2 regions of the Paenibacillus sp. EKM206P genome follow, and region 2 is predicted to be linked to the other one. Evidence: riboswitches for the same ligand, from Rfam matches in the RefSeq annotation. Region 2 holds a riboswitch; the other holds the start of a gene.
What was found. A riboswitch is a leader RNA that binds a small molecule or an ion and turns the genes downstream of it on or off. The one in region 2 is predicted to bind glycine.
Positions count from the first base shown of each region.

Region 1: another riboswitch for glycine. It lies ahead of G9G53_RS15385 (alanine/glycine:cation symporter family protein); the one in region 2 lies ahead of sdaAB (L-serine ammonia-lyase, iron-sulfur-dependent subunit beta).

Region 1 is NZ_JAAMNQ010000006.1:276,038-280,468, reverse strand. It holds gene G9G53_RS15390 (iron-containing alcohol dehydrogenase) at 143-1,315, shown strand; gene G9G53_RS15385 (alanine/glycine:cation symporter family protein) at 1,374-2,792, opposite strand; glycine riboswitch at 2,953-3,047, opposite strand; glycine riboswitch at 3,056-3,142, opposite strand; gene G9G53_RS15380 (glycoside hydrolase family 1 protein) at 3,311-4,431, opposite strand, start outside.
Region 2 is NZ_JAAMNQ010000005.1:15,395-19,825, reverse strand. It holds gene G9G53_RS12395 (ABC transporter ATP-binding protein) at 1-388, opposite strand, end outside; gene G9G53_RS12390 (DUF6359 domain-containing protein) at 717-2,321, opposite strand; glycine riboswitch at 2,659-2,774, shown strand; gene sdaAB (L-serine ammonia-lyase, iron-sulfur-dependent subunit beta) at 2,986-3,675, shown strand; gene sdaAA (L-serine ammonia-lyase, iron-sulfur-dependent, subunit alpha) at 3,665-4,431, shown strand, end outside.

The DNA.
Region 1 (4,431 bases), on a different contig from region 2:
TTGAATTCCCTTATTCATTTCATGTATAATAGTTAATCGTCATTTCAAATAGCTTACATGGTAAAGTTAGGTATTCAACAGGCAATCAGGTTAAGCGATTTACGATTTGAACATGAACTATGAACTGAGGGGAACTTTCCAGATGAACAAATTCACATATTATAACCCCACCAAATTAATATTTGGAGACAATCAAATTGAAGAACTGCAGCAGGAGCTGCTGAATTACGGCAAAAATATTTTACTGATATACGGAGGCGGAAGTGTCAAGCGAAATGGTCTGTATGACCAGGTATTAAACGCGTTAGAGCCGCTACATCTTAACATTCATGAATTGTCCGGCGTAGAGCCGAATCCGCGCTTGTCCACCGTTAAGAAGGGCATCGACATTTGCCGAAATGAAAACATCGACTTCTTACTTGCAGTAGGCGGCGGAAGCGTTATTGATTGCACCAAAGCCATCGCAGCAGGGGCTGAATATGACGGCGATGTGTGGGATATTATCAATAAAAAGCACATGCCTACCCAGGCTCTGCCATTCGGTACCATCCTCACACTCGCCGCTACCGGTTCAGAAATGAATCCAGATTCTGTTATCACCAACTGGGAAACAAACGAAAAATACGTATGGGGCAGCGCGGTGACGCATCCGAAATTCTCGATTCTGGACCCAAAAAACACCTTCTCTGTGCCACGTGATCAGACGGTATATGGCATGGTGGATATGATGAGCCATGTATTTGAACAGTATTTTCACAATGTTAAAAACACACCGTTGCAAGATCGTATGTGCTTTTCCGTGCTGCAAACCGTAATCGAAACTGCACCTAAGCTGTTGGAGGATTTGCACAACTACGAGCATCGCGAAACGATTTTATATGCCGGAACGATTGCTCTTAACGGAACACTGCAAATGGGCTACTTCGGGGACTGGGCTTCGCATACGATTGAACATGCATTATCTGCTGTATATGATATTCCTCATGCTGGCGGTCTGGCGATCCTATTCCCCAACTGGATGAGACATACGGTGGATCAGGATGCTGCACGCATGAAACGGCTGATGCTCAGTATGTTTGACTTAGACACCGTAGGTAAAACAGATAGAGAAATCGCCTTGGAAGGTATTGACCGTCTTAGTGCATTCTGGACAAGTCTCGGTGCCCCTTCCACCCTGGCCGATTACAATATTAATGATGAGCAATTGGAAAAAATCGCAAACATTGCAGCCCGTGAAATGGAATACGGAGGCTTCGGTAACTATAAAAAGCTTAATCAAGGAGATATTTTAGCTATTTTGCGCGCATCGTTATAACATTTAAAAAGGGAGTGTCCTCAAGCCTGTGATGGCTGAGGGCACTCCCTTTTGGAATTTATGAATTAACCGTTTGTCCCTTTTCTTCTACTTGAATAGCTGCCCCTACACTGGCACCTGCAAGAATGCCCTTTTTCTTATTAGGATACAGAGAATCCATATAGGTTCGGGTTTCTGCAACTACGATTCCCGATAAGCCAAGCAGTGCAATCAGATTCGGGAAAGCCATCATTGCGTTAAAGATATCTGCCAGCAGCCAAATGGCTTCCAACTTGATGAACGCACCTCCTGCCACAAGTGCGATGAACAAATAACGGTATGGTTTAATCCATTTGACACCCAGTAAATATTCAACACAACGTTCCCCGTAGTAATTCCAGCCCAGTATCGTTGTGAATGCAAATAAAATAAGGCTAATCGTCACGAGTTCTGCACCAGCCGGAAAGGCACTGGAAAACGCATGCTGGGTCATCAGACCTCCATCGTCATTTCCACTCCATATTCCCGTAACCAGCAACGTAAATCCCGTCAGATTACAAATAATCATCGTATCGATAAATACGCCTGTCATGGATATCAACCCTTGTTCTGCAGGCCATTTCGTCTTAGCAGCAGCTGCTGCAATTGGCGCACTTCCCAAACCGGCTTCATTAGCAAAAATACCTCTGGCAACTCCACTTCGCATCGCCAACATAATCGTCGCTCCGGCAAATCCACCCGTTGCAGATGTGGTCGAGAAGGCCCCTTGTAATACTAAAGCAATCGCATGAGGAAGCTCTCCTGCAAACTTAATGAGTACAATTAAGCAAACTACGATATAGAGCCCCGACATGAATGGAACAATCTTTGTGGATACCTTGGCAATACTTTTGAGTCCTCCAATCGTAACAACAGCAGTTAACACGGAAATAATGATCGCTGTAACTACCGTTGGCACTCCAAAGCTACTTTCCGTCGAAGAAACGATAGCCTTTACTTGCGGAAAAGTACCGATTCCAAATAGGGCTACAAGAACACCAGAAAAGGCAAACAACATCGCCAGCGGCTTGAAACGGCGGCCAAGTCCGTTTTCAATATAATACATCGGACCACCCGAAAATTGTCCGTTCCGGTCTTTAACACGGTATTTAACGGATAATAATCCTTCCGCATATTTGGTTGCCATCCCGAAAAAAGCTGCAACCAGCATCCAGAATAATGAACCGGGCCCACCCAGCTTGATCGCTGTCGCCACGCCAACAATACTTCCTGTACCTACAGTAGCTGCCAGTGCCGTACTCAATGCACCGAAGCTGCTTACATCTCCGCTACCTTCGTCCGGCGCTTTACCAATTAGCTTGAGCGCCAAAGGCAATCGAATAACCTGAAGCAGCTTCAAGCGGATCGTTAGCCACAACCCCGTGCCCATCACGAGAATAAGAAGCGGCGCTCCCCATATCCAGCTGTCAATCGTTTCTAACACATGTACCAAATTCATTTTCAACCCGCTCCTCCAACATATTAGAAAACAAAAAAGAGTCAAATCAGCTGATTCGACTCCTGGAGAGGTTAAAGGCACGAAAAAATACAACCATCTTGTGCAGGTTTCTACCTCTAATAGCTCATAAAAAAGCCTAGGGTATTCCCTGTCACAGGTTATTCGCGTCTCTGTCCTTTTGCCTGAGAGTTTAAGCAGATGTTCTCTGCGGTGCACCTTCGGCGCCCAATTAAGGGTCTCTCCAGAGTTCTGTCCGTTTACGGTCCCCGCTTGTGGCTGTAACCAGCCTAAGCACCTGAGAGTTTTGCCCCTTCGGTCGGAACCTTCGTTCCATCTCCCGCAAACATCAACCAGACATATGAAATTTTTATTCATTATACAGAAAACTTTCAGCTTATTACAAGTGAAAAGTTTGTGAAGCCCTCTGAAATATTATTATTGAGTCTATCAAAAAAGCGGGTACAGCAGATCGCATCCTTAGGATGTCCTCTGCTATACCCGCCCGAGATGATATGGAATTACAATTCTTCACCATTGGTTGCTATCACATTTTTATACCAATTAAAAGAGTCTTTTTTGGAGCGTTTGAGCGTTCCGTTACCGTCATCATCCAGATCAACGTAAATAAATCCGTAGCGCTTGGACATTTCGGAAGTAGACATGCTCACAAGGTCGATAGGGCCCCAGCTGGTGTAACCAATCAGATCAACACCGTCGGCAATCGCTTCCTTCATTTGGGCAATATGCTGACGCAAGTAATCAATGCGATATGTGTCATGCACAGAGCCATCTTCCTCCACCTTATCATATGCACCCAAGCCATTTTCCACGATGAACAGAGGCTTTTGATAGCGATCATAAAACGTATTCAGTGTAACACGCAGGCCGATCGGATCGATCTGCCATCCCCAGTCGGAGGACTGCAGATACGGATTTTTCACGCCGCCAATCAGGTTTCCTGCTGCTTTCTCGCCTTCTGGACCTGCCGATACGGTCAAGGTCATGTAGTAGCTAAATGAGATAAAATCAACTGTATTATTTTTCAAAATTTCGTCATCGCCGGGTTCTGTCTGGATCACAATATTATTTTCTTCAAAATAACGATTCATATAGTTGGAATATTCCCCACGGGCATGCACATCCGTAAAGAATAGGTTCATCTGATTTTCATGCTGGGCTTTCAGTATATCCGCTGGGTTACACGTATGTGGATAGCTTTCTATACGTGCCAACATACAGCCGATCTGAGCACCCGGGATGATCTCATGTCCCCGTTTGGTTGCCAGTGCACTAGCTACAAATTGATGATGCAATGCTTGATATATCGCTTGCTGTTTGTTTTCTACACGGTCAATAACCACACCGCCACCGGTGAACGGACTCATGGTCATTACATTGATTTCATTAAAGGTCAGCCAGTATTTTACTTTATCCTTATAGCGTGTAAACACCGTTTCGGCATAATTGACGTAATGCTGTATGACTTCACGACCCAGCCAGCCATTATACTTCTGAGTCAGACCTAGCGGTGTTTCATAATGTGACAATGTTACCAAGGGCTCAATATTATATTTGCGCAGCTCATCAAATACATTGTCGTAGAATTGCAATCCTGCTTCATTCGGCTCGTGATCATAGC
Region 2 (4,431 bases):
TTTGCTTCGTAGATAGTGACGTATGATAATCGAGATTTTCCTCAATCTGCTTGCCAATGCTCATCAACGGGTTGAGTGCTGTCAACGGGTCCTGAAAGATCATGCCAATTCCCGCTCCGCGGATTTTATTCATTTGCCCTGAGGAAAGACGGTTCAAGTCCGTTCCTTTAAAAAAGACCTCCCCCTCTACACGCGTGCGTTCCATGTCATGCAGTTGCGGGATCGAAAGCGCTAACGCGCTTTTGCCACAGCCGGATTCTCCGACTACAGCCAGCACTTCATTGGGGTTGACCGTCAGATCCAGATGGTCGACTGCGGGGTGATATTGATCCTGGATGCGAAAAGATACGGATAATCCTTTAATTTCCAACACAGGTTCGGTATTCAATGCGCGCTTCCTCCATTCTCCATGGTCTTGTCCCGCTTATTCTCACCATGTTTGATGTTTAAAACCTCTCATGAACATTACATACCGTTTTTGTCGGAATAATTTGAATACATCCTATCACCAGTATATGGATATATCAATTAAGATTATGCTATCAACATCATTTAAAAAATCAATGATCCAGCAATAGTGCGGCCTTTCTGGCACAAAATGTAATGAAATAACCAACCATAGGTTAATTTTCATCACAAAAAAAGTCGTTTGATCCCTCAGCAGGGATCAAACGACTAACTAACCCAAGCTCACATTGAGCTCTTGACAATATAATTTACGAAGCCGCTCCATAGGAGCCAGACTTGAATGTTCTAGGATCGTACCATTTGTAGCCTGCTGCCGGAGCAGACCAAGGCTCAGGTTGCGGTTCCGTGGAAGCCGCTGGTTCCTCGAATGGCAGAAGCTTCGTTGGTTGATCCAGAGTCAAACCTGCCACATCGGACAATTTCGTGTAGTCCTGCTTCCATGCAAGCCATTGAACCGTTTGCACCAGGAAGGTGGAATCATCCACTTCTTTGAAGCCATCATATGTCTTCTTCGACTGTCCGTTTTCCTCACGCACATATTTCGGTGTAGCATCTTCTACAGGGGAAGAATCACCGATGAATGCTGCCTTGCCTTGGCCTACCTTGGAGATAGCGGCATAAGGTCCTTCCGCACGGCCCCCGCCGTTATAAACCCCCTGATCTACCGCATTACCCCATTTTTTCGTGCCTGAAGGGATATAAGCAATGCCTTTAGCCTTGGTAGGATCAATAATAGCCAGCGTAGATCCTGCATGCATGGCAATCGAGCGCACACCCTTGGTAATACCGAAAGATTGATCTGCGGCTACAATGTCGGTAGCATTCACATCACCGAGCGCATTGTAACGGAAACGAACGCCAAAGTTGGCCGCCAGCCAATCGGAGCTTGTTAATCCTTGCATTGCCGGTGATGCAGCTTCTTCTGCAGTCATGCCTTTGGCCGGATTAGTATAGGCTCCACGACGGTAGCCATTCATAACCTCGGAGGAATCCCAACGGTTTTTGTTACGATCTGCATTATAATGATCGGAGATGAAGAAGACGCTCCCTCCGCTATTCACGTATTGCAGCAGGGCAGCCTGCTCGGATGCCTTAAAGGCAACATTCGCTTCACCAATAATGAACACATCATATTGGCGCAACTTGTCATAGGTTATGGCCTGCTCTCCATAAGTAAAAGGAATGGGACGATTCAATGGGTCTACCGTAAAGCCTACATTACGCAATCCATTAGCAAAATCAGAGAAGGCGCCGTCAATGACCCAATCTGCTGCGCCAGCGGTCTGTGCGTGCGTATTATCGAACAGCACCTTTTTGCCTTTTCCATCCGGCAATGTAGTACCGGGTTGACCCGGGTTGCCAGGTTCAGGTTCACCAGGTTCACCAGGTTCCCCCGGCTCGCTTCCGCTCACCAGTTCAACAGCGCTTGGGCTTTTCACTCCACCAAAATTATTGTAGGCGCCAAGTGTACCCGTCACACGAATTTTGCTGCCGATCAGCTCAGGATGGCCTGACAGCCCAAATTGCCCTCTGTACGCGGATGTCAGCTGTACATCCAATAGATTAGAAGTGCTACGTTCATTAGCCTGGTCAGCAATCAGTACGTTAAAATCATTCGCAAACGGAGAAGAGAAGTTAGCCGTTTTCGATCCGGTAGCATGTCCGACGATATAACCTTCTACCGTCACCGTACCTCCACTGCTTTGGCCCTGAAGTGCTTCGGCTACTGTCAATGCTCCCTCTGCCTTGACCTGACCGAACGGAACGAAGATCCCGATCAGCAGTGATGCGATCGCTGCTAGATGCAGCATCCCTTTTAAGCGTGAACCTGTGAACCGCAAGCCTTTTACCATACGTCAATATCCCTCCTATGATTTCCATAAATGTACTTGTCCTCTATCAGATTAGCCGCCAATCTTCTAATTCCTTCCTGATTTCATCCATAATTATGTAAACTTTAATCTTTTTTATTGGAAATGCACCTGTTTCAGGATTTTGCAAAATTCGATTCCAATCGCTCCAAAGCGCGATATCTAGACGAACTAGGCCATTTCGATCTATATATTGTTCATTGGAAGTCGCTTATTGGTTTTTTGCAAAATCCTCGTTTATGTAAAAATTGAACCCTGTGATTGACACCGAGCACGTCATACATTACGCTAAGAAAGACATGTAGAACGGTATACGCGAATGAAGATGACGGGAGAGTCTGTCCAGGGGGCTTACACTCTGGCGGCACCGAAGGAGCAAGACGCCAGCACCCGGCTGGCGGATAATCTCTCAGGTCCATGTATCGTCATCTGACGCAACTCTGGAGAGAGCGCAAGCCACCCAAGGGGTAAGGCGGTAAGAACACCGCACGAAACTCTCAGGTAACGAGGACAGAGATAAGGGAAACTTCCTTATCCTGTCCTTTTTTGTGCTCACATTGTGCGTCAGCATTAGGAACCGTCATAACCGCGCAAAGACGCGGAAATACCATATAGTATGGTATTAGAACATACAGGGGGCCACACCATGCGTTTCAAAGATGTATTTTCTATTATCGGCCCGGCCATGACCGGACCTTCCAGTTCACACACCGCAGGCGCGGTGCGACTCGCACGCGTTGCCCGGCACTGGCTCGGGGCGCAGCCTGACCGTGCCCGTATGACACTGTACGGCTCCTTTGCCGACACGTATAAAGGACACGGTACAGATCTGGCGCTCATCGCAGGACTGCTTAATTACGATACGGACGATCACCGGATTCCCGATGCCGAGCAATGGGCCGAGCAAGCCGGGATGACCGTGGAATTCGCCGTCAGTGGACTCCCCGCTCCTCATCCGAACACCGTCCGTTTCGAGTTGTGGAAGGGCGAGGATCAGCGCACACTGCTGGGCTCCTCCATTGGCGGCGGCAGCATCCATGTCCAGCAACTCAACGAATTCCGGGTCAATCTGACCGGGGAGCTGCCTACGCTGGTGCTTCTCCACTCGGATAAGCCCGGTACATTGGGCGCAATAACTTCAGCGCTGGGCGCGGCCCACATTAACATTGCCTATATGCACGTAGATCGCAAAGGCCGGGATGGTGAAGCACTCACCGCCATTGAAACGGACAGTTCTGCTCCAGCTGAACTGATTGCGGAACTGCGTTCTTTACCTCATATGTATGAAATTAAGATGATTAATTTGAAAAAAGGAGCTGAATCCGATGCGGTTTAGCCATCTGCATGAGATCAGCGCTTTATGCGCTGAAGAATCCACCACGATTGGCCGCTTGATGATTCAAGAGCAGGTACAAGAAACGAATACAACGGAGGAAGAAATCTTTCGCCAAATGTCTGATTATTATGAAATCATGAAGGAAGCCGTTCATCGCGGTCAGACACAAGACACCGTATCCCGCAGTGGATTGACGGGCGGCGACGGCAAGCGCCTGGCCGAGTATCTGCGGTCAGGGGAGACCTGCTCCGGTGATGCCTCCGCGCTCGCCATGGCTTATGCCCTCTCCGTGTCGGAGGTTAATGCATCCATGGGTCGCATTGTCGCCACTCCTACCGCAGGCTCATGTGGGGTTATCCCTGGTGTGTTCATCAGTGCGCAGGAACGGTTCGGCTGGGATGATGAGCATATGGTGAACGGCCTATTCGCCGCTGGAGCCATTGGCTACGTGATCGCCAACAACTCCTTCATTTCTGGCGCGGAGGGAGGCTGTCAGGCTGAGATTGGCTCAGCTATCGGGATGGCCGCTGGCGCTATGGTCGAGCTACGCGGTGGTACACCTGAACAGGCTGTTCACGCCGTAGGCCTCGCTCTTAAGAACACGCTCGGCCTAATCTGCGACCCCGTCGCCGGACTCGTGGAGATTCCGTGCATCGTGCGCAACGGCCTGGGAGCCGTGACTGCGCTTGCCGCAGCGGACATGGCTTTGGCGGGTGTGCGCAGCGCTATTCCGTCTGACGAAGTCATTGACGTGAT